Regions from separate parts of the Bradyrhizobium sp. BR14999 genome, predicted to be linked through region 1. Evidence: predicted binding sites of a transcription regulator. Region 1 holds the regulator's gene; each other region holds the start of a gene.
What was found. Region 1 encodes PhoB, which activates phosphate uptake and scavenging genes when phosphate is short. Its sites were predicted from a motif close to TGTCATNNANCTGTCAT; they were not measured.
Positions count from the first base shown of each region.

Region 2: phnC (phosphonate ABC transporter ATP-binding protein) is a predicted target of PhoB. The motif match lies at 2,619-2,635, and genes of this name have one in related genera.
Region 3: ACR9YP_RS27315 (RNA degradosome polyphosphate kinase) is a predicted target of PhoB. The motif match lies at 3,155-3,171, and genes of this name have one in related genera.

Region 1 covers NZ_CM148536.1:499,860-505,194, reverse strand. Annotated here, with positions in the region: gene pstC (phosphate ABC transporter permease subunit PstC) at 1-771, shown strand, start outside; gene pstA (phosphate ABC transporter permease PstA) at 773-1,618, shown strand; gene pstB (phosphate ABC transporter ATP-binding protein PstB) at 1,615-2,433, shown strand; gene phoU (phosphate signaling complex protein PhoU) at 2,445-3,161, shown strand; gene phoB (phosphate regulon transcriptional regulator PhoB) at 3,176-3,883, shown strand; gene ACR9YP_RS02315 (GcrA family cell cycle regulator) at 4,127-4,639, opposite strand; gene ACR9YP_RS02310 (aspartate aminotransferase family protein) at 5,108-5,335, shown strand, end outside.
Region 2 covers NZ_CM148536.1:1,718,070-1,723,404, reverse strand. Annotated here, with positions in the region: gene ltrA (group II intron reverse transcriptase/maturase) at 1-249, opposite strand, end outside; gene phnD (phosphonate ABC transporter substrate-binding protein) at 703-1,638, opposite strand; gene phnC (phosphonate ABC transporter ATP-binding protein) at 1,699-2,508, opposite strand; gene ACR9YP_RS07930 (transferase hexapeptide repeat family protein) at 2,683-3,354, shown strand; gene ACR9YP_RS07925 (alpha-D-ribose 1-methylphosphonate 5-triphosphate diphosphatase) at 3,351-4,544, shown strand; gene ACR9YP_RS07920 (DUF1045 domain-containing protein) at 4,563-5,261, shown strand; gene ACR9YP_RS07915 (hypothetical protein) at 5,265-5,335, opposite strand, start outside.
Region 3 covers NZ_CM148536.1:5,822,176-5,827,510, forward strand. Annotated here, with positions in the region: gene purN (phosphoribosylglycinamide formyltransferase) at 1-559, opposite strand, end outside; gene purM (phosphoribosylformylglycinamidine cyclo-ligase) at 559-1,632, opposite strand; gene ACR9YP_RS27305 (CDP-alcohol phosphatidyltransferase family protein) at 1,787-2,329, shown strand; gene ACR9YP_RS27310 (P-loop NTPase family protein) at 2,423-3,100, shown strand; gene ACR9YP_RS27315 (RNA degradosome polyphosphate kinase) at 3,245-5,335, shown strand, end outside.

The DNA of each region.
Region 1 (5,335 bases):
GCGCCTTCGGCCGATCCGCCCGTGCTCGGCGCGCTCGGGCCGATGTACGGCACGCTCGTCACCTCCTTCATCGCGATGCTGATCGCCATTCCGGTCGGTCTCGGCATTGCGATCTTCCTTACCGAGCTCTGCCCGCAATGGCTGCGCCGCCCGATCGGCATGGCGATCGAGCTGCTCGCCGGCATTCCGTCGATCATCTACGGCATGTGGGGCTTCTTCGTGCTGGGCCCGTTCCTGGCCAACACCTTCCAGCCCTTCATGATCAGGGTCTTCGACGGCGTTCCCGTGCTGGGGGCGATCTTCGCAGGTCCCCCGTCCTATCTCAGTCTGTTCAACGCCGCGCTGATCCTCGCCATCATGGTGCTGCCCTTCATCACCTCGATCTCGGTCGACGTGTTCAAGACGGTGCCGCCGGTGCTGAAAGAGGCCGCCTACGGCGTCGGCTGCACCACCTGGGAAGTCGTCCGCAGCGTGGTGATCCCCTACACCCGTGTCGGCATCATCGGCGGTGTCATGCTGGCGCTGGGCCGCGCGCTCGGCGAGACTATGGCGGTGACTTTCATCATCGGCAACTCGTTCCGCATCTCCTCGTCGATCTTTGCACCGGGCACCACGATCTCGGCGGCGATCGCCTCCGAGTTTGCCGAGAGCGACGGCCTGCACCAGTCCGGCCTGATCCTGCTCGGTCTGCTCCTGTTCGTGCTGACGTTCTTCGTGCTCGCGGCCGCGCGGCTGATGCTGCTGCGTCTGGAACAGAAGGCGGGGAAGTGACATGAACCCGATTTACGCACGCCGTCGCCGCACCGACATCGTCATCCGCGGGCTCTGCATCGCCGCCGCCGCCTTCGGCGTCACCTGGCTCGCGCTGATCCTGATCACGCTGCTCTACAACGGCCTTAGCGGCCTGAACCTCCAGGTCTTCACCGAGAACACGCCGCCGCCCGGCGCGTCCGAAGGCGGCCTGCTCAACGCCATCGTCGGCTCGCTGATCATGACCGTGCTCGGTGTCGGCATCGGCGCGCCGCTCGGCCTGTTCGCCGGCACCTATCTCGCCGAGTACGGCCGCAACGACAAGCTGACCTCGGTGATCCGCTTCATCAACGACATCCTGTTGTCGGCGCCCTCGATCATCATCGGCCTGTTCATCTACGGCGCCGTGGTGGTGCCGATGCGCGGCTTCTCGGCGATCGCGGGTAGCCTCGCGCTCGCCGTGATCGTCATCCCCGTGGTGCTTCGCACCACCGAGGACATGCTGCTTCTGGTGCCGAACGCGCTGCGCGAGGCGGCCTCCGCGCTCGGCCTGCCGCGCTCGCTGGTGATCAAGCGCATCGCCTACCGCGCCGCGCGCTCCGGCCTCATCACCGGCGTGCTGCTCGCCACCGCCCGCGTCGCCGGCGAGACCGCGCCGCTACTGTTCACCGCGCTGTCGAACCAGTTCTTCAGCCTCGGCCTGAACAAGACGATGGCCAACCTGCCCGTGACCATCAACAATTTCGTGCAGAGCCCCTACGCCTATTGGAAGCAACTCGCCTGGAGCGGCGCGCTGCTGATCACGCTCACCGTGCTTGCCCTGAACATTGGCGCCCGCATCCTCGGTGCCGAGAGGACCGCAAAATGACCGACCTGTCCGTATCCGTGAGTTCCAACGGTCACCTGGCCTCGCATCCGCTGCCGGAAGCGCCCGCCAAGGTGACGGTGCGCAACCTCAACTTCTATTACGGCGAGCATCACGCGCTGAAGAACATCAACCTGACGCTCGGCACCAACCGCGTCACGGCGTTCATCGGCCCGTCGGGCTGCGGCAAGTCGACCCTGCTGCGCATCTTCAACCGGATGTACGACCTCTATCCGGGCCAGCGCGTCACCGGCCAGCTGATGCTGGACCAGACCAACATTCTCGACCCCAAGCTCGACCTCAATCTGCTGCGCGCCCGCGTCGGCATGGTGTTCCAGAAGCCGACGCCGTTCCCGATGACGATCTACGAGAACATCGCCTTCGGCATCCGCCTCTACGAGAAGATCTCGAAGTCGGAGATGGACGACCGGGTCGAGAAGGCGCTGCGCGGCGGCGCGCTGTGGAACGAGGTCAAGGACAAGCTCAACGCTTCGGGCCTGTCGCTCTCCGGCGGCCAGCAGCAGCGCCTCTGCATCGCCCGCACGGTCGCGGTGCGGCCTGAAGTGATCTTGTTCGACGAGCCCTGCTCGGCGCTCGATCCGATCTCGACCGCCAAGGTCGAGGAGCTGATCCAGGAACTGTCCGAGAACTACACGATCGCGATCGTCACCCACAACATGCAGCAGGCGGCGCGCGTCTCCGACAAGACCGCCTTCATGTATCTTGGCGAGCTGATCGAGTTCGACGACACCAGCAAGATCTTCACGTCGCCGAGCGACCGGCGTACGCAGGATTACATCACCGGCCGGTTCGGCTGAGGAGACGGGACATGGGTACTGAACATACCGCAAAGGCCTTCGACACCGACCTCCAGGAGCTCACCCGCCTGGTCGCCGAGATGGGCGGCATCGCCGAGCGCATGATCGTCGATTCCGTCGACGCGCTGATCCGCCGCGACGTCGCGCTCGGTCAGCGCGTCGTCACCACCGACGCCGAGCTCGATGCGCTGCAGAAGCGCATCGAGGAGCGCGCCGTGCTCACCATCGCCCGCCGCCAGCCGATGGCGGTGGATCTGCGCGAGATCGTCGGCGCCATGCGCGTCGCCACCGATCTCGAGCGCATCGGCGACCTCGCCAAGAACATGGGCAAGCGCGTTGCGGCGCTGGAGACGGACTTCCATCCGCTAAAACTGTTCCGCGGCCTGGAGCACATGACCGACCTCGTGCAGCAGCAGGTCAAGTCGGTACTGGACGCCTATGCCGCGCATGACCTGCCGGCGGCAATGGCGGTGTGGAAGGGCGACGAGGAAGTCGACGCCATCTGCACCTCGCTGTTCCGCGAGCTCCTCACCTACATGATGGAGGATCCGCGCAACATCTCGTTCTGCATCCATCTGATGTTCTGCGCCAAGAACATCGAGCGGATCGGCGACCACGCCACCAACATCGCCGAAACCGTGTTCTACATGATCGAGGGGCAGGCGATCACCGACAAGCGGCCGAAGGGCGACATGACGACCTTCGCCACGACGGTACCGAATACCTAGGGAGCGACGACAACATGGGCGCACGCATTATGGTGGTTGAGGACGAGGAAGCTCTCACCGAGCTTCTCCGTTACAACCTCGAAGGCGACGGCTATGACGTGGAGACGGTGATGCGCGGCGACGACGCCGACACCCGCCTCAAGGAACACATCCCGGATCTGATCGTGCTCGACTGGATGCTGCCGGGACTATCAGGCATCGAGCTGTGCCGGCGGCTGCGCACCCGTCCCGAGACCAAGCAACTCCCGATCATCATGCTCACCGCGCGCGGCGAGGAGAGCGAGCGGGTGCGGGGTCTTGCGACCGGCGCCGACGACTACATCGTCAAGCCGTTCTCGGTGCCGGAGCTGCTCGCGCGCGTTAAGGGCCTTCTGCGGCGCGCAAGTCCGGAGCGGCTCGCCACCGTGCTCGCCTACGGTGACATCGAGCTCGATCGGGACAAGCGCCGCGTGGCGCGCTCGGGCCGGCCGATCGATCTCGGCCCGACCGAATATCGCCTGCTGGAGTTCTTCCTGGAGCATCCCGGCCGCGTGTTCTCGCGCGAGCAGCTGCTCGACAGCGTCTGGGGCCGCGACATCTATATCGACGAGCGCACTGTCGACGTCCATATCGGCCGCCTGCGCAAGCTGCTCAATCTCGGCCGCGAGCAGGACCCGATCCGCACCGTCCGCGGCGCCGGCTATGCGCTGGATGATCGGTTTGCGAAGGCGGAGCAGACGTAAGGCGTTTGGTGGGGATGAGTTAGCGAGCTGTCGCCCCAATTTCCGCGTCGTCCCGGCGAAGGCCGGGACCCATACCGCGTGATCTATCGATTGGGCGCGGTCTTGATTGCACGGTGCAGCCGCATCATTGAGAGTCTTCGCCAAATGGCATTCGGTGGCTATGGGTCCCGGCCTTCGCCGGGACGACACCGAACATGTAGAGCCGCCATCGCACGACGGCTCATTTCTGGTCTCAGAACAAACTCACCGCGTGCTCGGCTTGGCCGGCGCGCGCCGGCGATCTGCGGCCGGCTGATAGGCCACGCGCGAGTGCTGGGCACAGTAGGGCAGGCCGGACAGCGCCCTGCCGCCGCAGAAGAAGAAATCCGGGCTCGAGGGATCGCCGACCGGCCAGTGGCAGGTTGCCTCGTTCAATTCCAGCAGCGACAGCCGCTGGCTCATCGGCACCACGTTGTCGTAGGTGACCGGTTCGGCCTCGACCTCGACCTCGAAGGCCTGCGCCAGCGCGGTGTTGCCGCGCGAGATCGGCCGGGTCACCCGCATCATGTGCTGTGCTGGGCGCGCCTTGCGCGGCCGCGGCGCGGCCGAAGATGGGCTCTTGGCGCGGCCCGACAGGCCGAGCCTGTGCACTTTGCCGATCACGGCATTGCGGGTCACATTGCCGAGCTCGGCCGCGATCTGGCTGGCCGAAAGTCCGGCCTCCCAGAGCTTTTTCAGCTGCTCGACGCGATCGTCGGACCAGGTCAAAACCGTCATTGCACCCTTTCCCTCGCTGCGCGCCGCCATCCTGGGGCCTCACAGCGAATGCCTAAGCCTTGAAAAACCCGTGCCGCCAGAATCCCTTAAGGCTCGCCGGGCGCGCTACTGACGCCCGAACGTTTACGCCGGTACATGAGGACTTAGAGGATCAGAACCGCTGCACGAGATGTCGTATCTGACAGGCCAAACGCTACAATATGGCGTGACTCCCGCGCAAGAGTCCGCCGACTCGCTTCCACATGTTCCGTGGTGAAAACCCCGCAAAATCGGCACCGCAAGACTACGGATTCAGCGTTTCGCGAGGCTTTCCGGGCGGCATTGACACCGGTCTTGCCAGGCATAAGATAGTGCCGCGTGCCGCCCTTAAAAGGCGGCACGTTTCGTTTTCCGGACCGGTCAATGGTGCGCTGCGCAAGGCACGCCAGGCAGGTCTCAACTTTCAAATGCAACATCCAAGTGATGGTCATGACCAACAGCGCCGCGCCGCATCTGCTTCCCGTTTTCGCCAGGGCCGACCTTGGTTTCGAGCGCGGCGAAGGCTGCTGGCTGATCGCGACCAATGGCGATCGCTATCTCGATTTCACGTCGGGCGTTGCGGTGAACGCGCTCGGCCATGCCCATCCCGCGCTGGTCAAGGCGTTGCAGGAGCAGGCGACCAAGCTCTGGCACATGTCGAACCTGTTCCAGAGCCCG
Region 2 (5,335 bases), 1.2 Mb from region 1:
CAGATGTTCGGCAGTCTGATCAACATCCAGACCATCGACACCGGCTGCGCCTTTGTTGGCCCGCACCCGTTGCAACGCCCGTTGCAGGTTCTCTCTCGTCAGCGCCGCCAATAGCAGCGCCGACCCCGTGCTTTGCTTTGCAGGCCGCGGGCGGCGAGCTTCGTCACTGCCCGAGGCCCACGCGGCTTCACCGCGTCCTTCCTCGAGCCGCCCTGCTTGCGCAGGCATCTGACGCGGTGCTCCCCACATCGGCATGGTGCCTAACACTCCTCCTCGTTCGGTCCTTCGCCGGGATGCGGGCTCCTCGCCGTACCCCCGGCTACTACGACCTCTGCTGCCCCCTCGCTCCGGCTCGACACCGTCGCCCTTTCGGACGTGAGGCAAGGTCTCCCCAGGTAAGAACGCACTCCTTCACTGCACGACCGCCGGATCTACGCCGCTTCCCTTTGATCATGAGAGCTTCGCGGTCCTTTGCCCGCTCGCCCTGGTCGGCAGCGCCTTCTATCCGGTTCTTGTCCATCGGCCCGCAGCTTCGATCCACGCTTCCTCCCCACATTCGGTCGCCCTCATGCAGTTGCGCTTCACTTCGCTCGCCATGATCAGCTTACGATGGGACTTTCACCCATAAGAGTGCGCCCATGCTGGGCGCACAAAGAGAAAGAGCCGGGTCCGTCGACCCGGCTCGAGTAGCTCGTCCTGAGATCAGGACGCCTTCTTCTTACGCAGCGCATCGACGAACTTGATCAGCTCGATCGTGCCATCCCAGTCCTTGGTGGTGGCGGGATGAAAACCCTTCTTCTGGCCGTCGGAGAGACGGTCGAATGCTGCTTTGTCCTTACTCGGAGCGTCGAAGAACGCCTTGGCGATGGCGGCCTTGGCATCTTCCGGGAGATCCGAGTTGTAGGCGTAGGGACCGTTGATGATCGGCGCCGACTTGTGGATGATGCGGAAGTCGTCCTTCTTCATCGCCGAGCCATCGGCATTCTTCAGCATACCCTTGGTCAGCATCTGCGCCAGCGTCGAATCGTCATCGCTGGTCCACTGGTTGGCGGCAACGTCGACCGTGCCCTGCGCCAGCGCCAGCATCGCGTTCTCGTGGCTGCCGGTGAAGACGACCTTGCTGAAATAGCTGTCGGCATCGTGGATGCCCATCTTGTCGAGCTCGAAGCGCGGCACATTGTTGCCGGAGGTCGAGTTCGGATCGACGAGGCCGAGATTCTTGCCCTTGAGGTCATCGACCTTCTTGTAGGCGCTGCTCGCCTTGACGAAGAACACCGAATAGTAGCCGGTCGAACCGTCGGCGTTGATGTCGTTGGCGAAGGCATCGGTCTTGACGCCGGTCAGACGTGCGCGCGCGAACGAGGCCGAGCCGTAGCTCGCGATATGGATGTTGCCGGCGCGCTGGCCTTCGATGACGGCGGCGTAGTCGTTGGCGATGCGCAACGTGACCTTCACGCCCAATTCCTTGGAGAGATAGCTCATGAACGGCGCCCAGCGCTCGGTGACGCCGGAGGCGTTCTCCGCCGGCACGACCGCGAAGGTCAATTCCGGATATTTGGTTTTCCAGTCGTCCGCGGAGGCGGAGGTCGTGAACGCAAGCGCGGCGGCGCCGGCGAGGATTAATCTGCGAGTGATCATGATACCCTCTTCATCGGTTGAGGTCGGTTGACGCAAAGACTTGAACTAAACAGGCGAGGCTCAGGCCGCCGCGGCCGTCCCGAGCGCCGGAACGCCTTCGGGCGCCGGGACAGGCATGCCGCCCATGACGTCGGCGGCTTCGAGATCGTAGAGCTCGCGCGCCACGCGATCGGTCAGCGCCGACGGCGCGCCGTCGAACACCACGCGGCCCGCGGCCATGCCGATCAGGCGGTGGCAATAGCTGCGCGCCAGATCGAGCGAATGCAGGTTGCAGAGCACCGTAATGCCGAAATGCTTGTTGATGCGCAGCAGCGCATCCATCACGATCTTGGTGTTGCGCGGATCGAGCGAGGCGATCGGCTCGTCGGCGAGGATGATATCGGGCTGCTGCACCAGCGCGCGGGCGATCGCGACACGCTGCTGCTGGCCGCCGGAGAGCTGGTCGGCGCGCTGGGCGGCGAGCGCGGCGATGTCGAACTGCTCCAGCGCGGACATCGCCAGAGCCTTGTCCTGCTCGGGCCAGAGCTGCGACAGCGAGCGCCAAGCCGGCATCGTTGCGAGGCGCCCCATCAGGACGTTGGTGAGAACATCGAGCCGGCCGACCAGGTTGAACTGCTGGAAGATCATCGCCGAACGCGCCCGCCACTGCCGCAACTCCTTGCCGCGCAGCGCGGTGACGTCGATGCCGTCGAACAGGATGCGCCCCTCAGTCGGCGTCACCAGCCGATTGATGGTCCGCAGCAGGGTCGACTTGCCGGCGCCGGACCGTCCGATCACACCGACGAAGCCGCCGGGGGAGACTTGAAACGAAGCGTCGTCCACCGCGGCTTTTGCACCGAAGCGACACGTCAGACCTTCCACCACCAGCATGCAGCACTCCAGATTAACTGGAGCCCACCGCTAACGCCGGCGCTTAACACTTGTGTGACATCCGCGTTGCGGTGCGGCGATCCAACACACGTCATCCCCTGTCATCGCCGCGTCATGACATTGTCATCAAGCCGCTCGAAGAGGAACGCCCCACCCTCGCGCTTCGGATACGACATGGCCGCCAAAGCTCTTTCGATTCAGCCGACCATCGATCCCTCGGCCAAGCTGCACGAGGCTAGGCTCGGCGCCTACACCGAGGTCGGCGCACGCACGATCCTGCATGAAGTGACGATGGGCGATTACTCCTATGTCGTCAACGACGCCCAGATCACCTACACGACGATCGGAAAATTCTGCTCGATCGCCGCGATGACGCGGATCAATCCCGGCAATCATCCGATGCACCGCGCGACGCAGGCGCACTTCACCTATCGTTCGAGCGCCTACTTCGAGGGCGAGAGCGACGACACCGAGTTCTTCGACTGGCGGCGCCAGCATCACGTCCATATCGGTCACGACGTCTGGATCGGTCATGGCGCGATCGTGCTGCCGGGCCGCAACATCGGCACCGGCGCGGTGATCGCGGCCGGCGCCATCGTCACCAAGGACGTGCCGGCCTACACCATCGTCGCCGGCAATCCGGCCCGCATCGTGCGGCGGCGGTTCTCGGAGGAGATCGCCGGACGGCTCGCCAAGCTCGCCTGGTGGGACTGGGATCACGACAAATTGCGTGAAGCGCTGCCCGATTTCCGCAAGCTCGGGATTGAAGATTTCCTCGCGACATACGAAGCACGGGCGAGCTCTTTCACCGGTTCTCCTGCCAGCAAACGAAGCGCGGTCGCGTGACAGACATTTTCCTTGAAGGCGGCCGGGCCCTGATCGGCGCCGAGCTCGTCGAAACCTCCCTTCTCGTGTCCGGAACTGATATCGCGCAGGTCGATACTTCCCGCGGCCGCGCGCGGCTCGCCATCGACGCCCGCAACCTGCTGGTGTTGCCCGGCATCGTCGATCTGCATGGCGATGCCTTCGAGCGCCAGATGATGCCGCGCGCCGGCGTCGATTTTCCGATCGACGTCGCGCTCGCCGACAGCGACCGCCAAGCGATCAGCAACGGCATTACCACGGTGTTCCACGCCACGACCTGCTCGTGGGAGCCGGGCCTGCGCAGCGCCGACAATGCGCGCGGCCTGATGGAGGCGATCGAGCGGCAGCGTCCGCAATTCGCCGCCGACACCCGCTTCCACCTCCGGCATGAGACCTACAATCTCGATGCAGAGGCCGAGATCAGCCAGTGGCTCGCGGAAGGCCGCGTCGACCTGTTCGCCTTCAATGACCACATGGACGGCACCGTTGCCGATATGGCCAAGCCACGCAAGCGCAATCGCATGGTCGAGCGCACCGGGCTATCGAGCGAGGAATTTGACCGGCTGGTCGAACGCGTGGTGGCACGCGCTGCCGACGTTCCAGCCTCCGTGTCGCGGCTGGCCGCTGCCGCCCAGGCCGTCGCAGTGCGGATGCTCTCGCATGACGACGCGACGCCGGCGATGCGCCAGGAGTTTCGCGAGCTCGGTGCGATGATCGCCGAGTTTCCGGTCAACGAGGAGACGGCGCGGGCGGCAGCAAGTCACGGCGATGCCATCGTCTATGGCGCGCCGAACGTCGTGCGCGGCGGCAGCCATACCGGCTGGACCAGGGCATCGGACATGATCGCCAAGGGCCTCTGCTCGGTGCTGGCGTCGGACTATTACTATCCCGCACAGCTGCTGGCCGCATTCCGGCTCGCCGCCGACGGCGTGCTGCCTCTGACCGACGCCTGGGATTTGGTCTCTGCCGGGCCTGCCCGTGCAACCGGCCTTACCGATCGCGGCATCCTCGCGGAAGGACGCCGCGCCGACATTCTTTTGGTCGACGACAGCGTGAAGCTGCGGCCGCGGCTGATCGCGGTGATATCAGGCGGCAAGCTCGTGCATCTCACCGATGCGACGCGGCTGCTCACAGCGGCGGCGATGCCACGCGAGACTGTCGTTGCGGCATGAATTGGCTATGCTGAGGCAATGACAGGTTTTTCCCGCTACGCGATCTATTTTGCCGCCGGCGCCGACAGCGCCCTCTCCCGCTTTGGCGCCGAGCTGCTCGGCTACGATACCTACACCGGCGACGAGGTGCCGTTTCCGCGCGAGGCACTGCATGTCGCCGCCGACTGGCGCGACGTCACCGCCGATCCCCGCAAATACGGCTTCCACGGCACGCTGAAGGCGCCGATGACGCTGGCGGCCGGCAGAACCGAGGCCGAGCTTGCGGCGGCCTGTGCGGCATTCGCCGGCAAGCCGCGGCCGATCCCGGCGATCCGACCGGTCGTCGATTCCATCAGCGGCTTCATTGCCGTCATTCCGGCTGAGCCCGTCCACACGCTCCAGCAGCTCGCCGCCGATTGCGTCAGCGATTTCGATTCCTTTCGAACCGAGCTGACGGCGGAAGACCGCGCGCGTCGCAGGCCCGAGAAGCTCAGCGAGCGGCACCGCGACTATCTCGACCGCTGGGGTTACCCTTACGTCATGGAAGAATTCCGCTTCCACATGACGCTGACGGGACGGCTGGACGCCGAGCGCCGCGGGCCGATTCTGGAGATGTTGCGGGCGCGGTTTGCGACATTGAAGCTCAATGCGCTGACGATCGATCGCATCGCGCTGTTCAAGCAGGATGATCCCAAGGCTCGCTTTCGCGTCGTCGGCGAGTGGGCTTTGACGCGGTAGGCTTCACCGCCAGCTCGAGAGATTGAAGGTGAGCGCCACGACGCCAACCACGATGAGGCTGGCCGCCCAGATCA
Region 3 (5,335 bases), 3.5 Mb from region 1:
GCAGCCGCAGCGCCTCGGGATAGATGCGGTGCTCGACTTCGAGGATGCGCTCCGAGAGCGTGTCCGACGTATCGTTGTCGCTGACGGGAACCGCGCCCTGCATCACGATCGGTCCGGCATCGGTCTCGGGGATCACGAAGTGGACCGTCGCGCCGGACAGCTTGACGCCGGCACGCAAGGCCTGGCCGTGCGGGTCGAGACCGGGGAAGGATGGCAGCAGCGAGGGATGGATGTTGAGCATCCGCCCGTACCAAGCCTGGGTGAACTCCGCCGTGAACAGGCGCATGAAGCCGCCCAGACAAATCAGCTCGATGCCGTGCCGGTCGAGCGCGGCCTGCAGCACCTTCTCAAAACCTGCGCGGTCCTTGCCGAACGGCTTGCTCTCGATCACCTCGGTTGTCACGCCGCTCGCCCTGGCCCGTTCGAGCCCCAGTGCATCGGCCTTGTTCGAGATGACCAGCGAAATCTCTGCCGGAAAATCCGCGGCAGCCGCTGCCTTGATCAGCGCAGCCATGTTGGAGCCGCGGCCGGAGATCAGGATGGCGACGCGGCGCTTCATCACAGCGCCAGGTCGAGGTGGCCGTTATAGACGACGCGGTGCTCGCCTTCGGCCGGGATCACGGTGCCGAGCTGCGCCACGGTCTCGCCGGCATCGGTGAAGACCTTGACCACCTTGTCGACCTGGTCAGGCTCAACGATCGCGATCATGCCGATACCGCAATTGAAGGTGCGCAGCATTTCCAGCTCGGCGATGCCGGCCTGCGCGGCCAGCCATTTGAACACCGGCAGCACCGGCAGCTGTGCAAGGTCGATGCCGACGCCGAGGTGCTTCGGCAGCACGCGCGGAATGTTGTCGGTGAAACCGCCGCCGGTGATGTGGGCGAGCCCCTTCACCGCGCCGGTCTCGCGGATCGCACGCAGGCAGGATTTGACGTAGAGCCGCGTCGGCGTCAGCAGCGCGCCGCCCAGCGTCATCACGGGCGCGAAAGGCGCCTGCGCCTCGAAGCCGAGACCGGATTGTTCCACGATCTTGCGCACCAGCGAGAAGCCGTTGGAATGCACGCCCGACGAGGCGAGCCCGATCACGGCGTCGCCCGCCGCGATGTCCTTGCGCGGCAGCAGCGTGCCGCGCTCGGCGGCGCCGACGGCAAAGCCGCCGAGATCATAATCGCCGTCCTTGTAGAGGCCGGGCATCTCGGCCGTTTCGCCGCCGATCAGGGCGCAGCCGGATTCGCGGCAGCCCTCCGCAACGCCAGCGACGATCGCGGCGGTGGCCTCCGGATCGAGCTTGCCGCAGGCAAAATAGTCCAGGAAGAACAGTGGCTCGGCGCCCTGGACCACGAGGTCGTTGACGCTCATGGCGACGAGGTCGATGCCGATGCCGCCATGCAGGCCGGTCTCGATCGCGATCTTGACCTTGGTGCCGACGCCGTCGGTCGCAGCAACCAGGACGGGGTCCTTGAAACCGGCCGCCTTGAGGTCGAACAGGCCGCCGAAACCGCCGATCTCGGCGTCGGCGCCCGGCCGTGCGGTGGCGCGCACCATCGGCTTGATCAGGTCGACGAGGCGGTTGCCGGCGTCGATATCGACGCCTGAATCGGCGTAAGTGAGGCCGTTTTTGCGGTCGGTCATGCCCGATTTCCAGTGGGTTTGCGGCTGGTTACGTCGAATTCCGGGGACGCGCAATGGCTCGCATGGCGCCCGGCCCTATACTATGTAGATATCAACCGGTTCAGCCTCCGAGGGGGCCGGATCTGAGGTCAATCCGGGTGCCGGGAAGCGCCGCGTGAGTATTCCGAACATCATTACCCTGGGCCGCATCATGCTGGTCCCGATCATCGTCTGGGCCATCGTGTCGAGCCAAATGGAGGTGGCGTTCGCGGTCTTCCTGATCGCCGGTATCAGCGACGCCGTCGACGGCTTCCTGGCCAAGCGCTTCAACATGACGAGTGAGCTCGGCGCCCTGCTCGATCCGCTCGCCGACAAGGCGCTGCTGGTCTCGATCTACATGGCGCTCGGCATCTGGGGGGCGATTCCGCGCTGGATCGTCATCCTCGTGGTCTCGCGCGACATCATGATCGTCGCCGCCGTGATCGTATCCTGGCTGTTCGACCGGCCGGTCGAGATGAAGCCCTCGAAGGTGTCCAAGCTCAACACTGTGGCCCAAGTGGCGTTCGCGGCCTTGGTGCTGGCCGCACTTGCCTTCGGCTTCAAGCCGCAACCCTATGATATGATCCTGATGGGCCTCGTCACGGTTTTCACGCTCTCCTCGGTGTCGCTCTATCTCGTCGAGTGGCTGCGGCACATGAGCACGATCGAGGCCAAATGAGTTGGGATGCGGCCCCGCAAAAGGCCAACTCCCGCTCGATCAAGTCGAATCTTTTCCAACGAGGCCGGCGCGCCGGCATGGAGCAAGGCAAGCGTGGCAGGCCGCGTTCATCCCCGACAATTGGCGTTTTCGCTTCCGCATGCGGAAAGTCTCAGCCGGGACAATTTTCTCGAGGGCCCGGCCAACGCGGCCGGCCTCGGCCTGATCGACGCCTGGCCGGAATGGCCGAACCGGATCATGTGGCTGGCCGGCCCCGAAGGCAGCGGCAAGAGCCATCTCGCCGCGATCTGGGCCGAGGAGGCTGGCGCCCGCTCGACCACGGCCAATGCCCTGACCGCCGCAGCGGTCCCGGGCGCGCTCGCCACCGGGGCGCTAGTGGTCGAGGACCTCAAGGCGAAAGAATTTGACGAGCGCGCGCTCTTCCACCTGATGAACCTCGCCCGTGAGGATGGCGCCTACGTCCTCTTCACCGGGCGCGAGGTCCCGGCATCGCTCGAGATCGAGCTTCGCGACCTGCGCTCGCGCCTGCGCGCCGTGCCGGCGGTCGCGCTGCTGCCGCCCGACGACCAGCTTTTCCGTGGCCTGATCGTCAAATTCTGCGCCGACCGTCAACTCACGGTGGATGAGAGCGTGGTCAGCTACCTCGCCACCCGCCTGGAGCGGTCCTCGGCCGCCGCCCGGCGGGCTGTGGAATTGCTCGACAGCGAGGCCCTGCGGCTTGGGCGCCCCGTCACCCGGGCGCTGGCCGCCGAGCTGCTTCGGGACGCCTGACCGGCCCCGCCCGCCTCCGAGGCCGCTTGACGCGGCGGAGCGGCGGAACATCAATGTCATCGAAACGTCATCGCTCTAACACATGCTCCCGCCGGTTTTGCGCGTAAGTCGCAAATTGGGGTGAACTGGATGGATCGACTTCTCATGGACTCTGCGCAAGCCGTTGAAATCAAAGAAAAACCCCCGGAAACCGAGGGCCTGCCGGCGATTGCTTCCAGCCCCGAGCGTTTCATCAACCGCGAGCTGTCCTGGCTGCATTTCAATCGCCGCGTCCTGGAGGAATCGGTCAATCCCAGCCACCCCATGCTGGAGCGGGTACGATTCCTGTCGATTTCAGCGAATAACCTCGACGAGTTCTTCATGGTCCGCGTGGCCGGCATCAAGGCCCAGGTGCGCGAGGGCATTGCCGAGCGCGCCCCCGATGGCCTCACGCCGTCGGAGCAGCTCGCGCTGATCAACCGCACCGTGTCCGAGCTTGCCTCCGACCAGCAGGCGATCTGGCGCGACCTGCGCGGCACGCTCGCCGATGTCGGCATCGTGCTGGTTGAGGGCAAGGACGTCACCAAGGCGGAGCGGAGCTGGATCGAGGACTACTTCCTCAACAACGTGTTCCCGTTGCTGACGCCGCTCGCAATCGATCCGGCCCACCCTTTCCCGTTCATCCCGAGCCTCGGCTTCACCATCGCGCTTCAGCTCACGCGCGCCGCCGACGGCAAGCAGATGAACGCGCTGATCCGCATGCCCGGCAAGATCGACCGCTTCATCCGCCTACCAGCCGAAGGCAGGGCCGTCCGGCTGATTTCGCTGGAACAGGCGACCACCCTGTTCATCAACCGCCTCTTCCCCGGATACAATCTGCACGGTCAGGGCGCCTTCCGAATCATCCGCGACTCCGAGCTCGAAATCGAGGAAGAGGCGGAAGACCTGGTCCGCCTGTTCGAGACCGCGCTGAAGCGTCGCCGCCGCGGCTCGGTGATCCGGCTCGAGATCGACGCCAAGATGCCGGAGGAATTGCGGAGCTTCGTGCAGCACGCACTATCGGCCGCCGATGACGAGGTGTTCCTGGTCGATGGCGTGCTCGCCATGAACGAGCTTTCGCAGCTCACCCGCCTCGACCGTCCCGACCTCGAATTCACCCCTTACGTGCCACGCCATCCCGAGCGGGTGCGCGAGCATGCCGGCGACATCTTCGCGGCGATCCGGCAGAAGGACCTCATCGTCCATCACCCCTACGAATCCTTCGACGTGGTGGTGCAGTTCCTGCAGCAGGCCGCGCGCGACCCGGATGTGGTCGCGATCAAGCAGACGCTCTACCGCACCTCCAACAACTCGCCGATCGTGCGCGCGCTCGCTGAAGCCGCCGAGGCCGGCAAGTCGGTGACCGCGCTGATCGAGCTGAAGGCTCGCTTCGACGAAGAGGCCAACATCCGCTGGGCGCGCGACCTCGAACGCGCCGGCGTGCAGGTCGTCTACGGCTTCCTCGAACTGAAGACGCATGCAAAGCTCTCGATGGTGGTGCGCCGCGAGGGCGGCAGCCTCACGACTTACGTCCATACCGGCACCGGCAACTATCACCCGGTGACCGCGCGCATCTACACCGACCTCTCCTACTTCACCTCGGACGCGACCATCGGCCGAGACGCGGCGCGCGTGTTCAATTTCATCACCGGCTATGCCGCGCCGAGCGATCTGGAGAAGATGGCGGTGTCGCCATTGACCTTGCGCAAGCGCATCATCGAGCACATCCAGGGCGAGACCGCGCATGCACGGCACGGGCGGCACGGCGCGGTCTGGATGAAGATGAACGCGCTTGTCGACCCCGACATCATCGACGCGCTCTACGAGGCCTCGCAGGCCGGCGTCCAGGTCGAGTTGGTGGTGCGCGGCATCTGCTGCCTCAGGCCCGGAATTCCCGGCTTGTCGGAGAACATCCGCGTCAAGTCGATCATCGGACGCTTCTTGGAACACGGCCGAATCTACTGCTTCGGCATGGGCCAGGGCCTGCCGGGCGCGAAAGCGGCTGTGTATATCTCCTCGGCCGACATGATGCCGCGCAACCTCGACCGCCGCGTCGAGGTGCTGTGTCCGCTGCAAAATCCCACGGTGCATCAGCAGGTTCTCGAACAGATCATGGTCGCGAATCTGAAGGATAATGAGCAGAGCTGGCAATTGTTGCCGGACGGGTCCTCAACGCGTATGAAGGCCGCGAAGGGCGAGGAGCCTTTCAACGTCCAC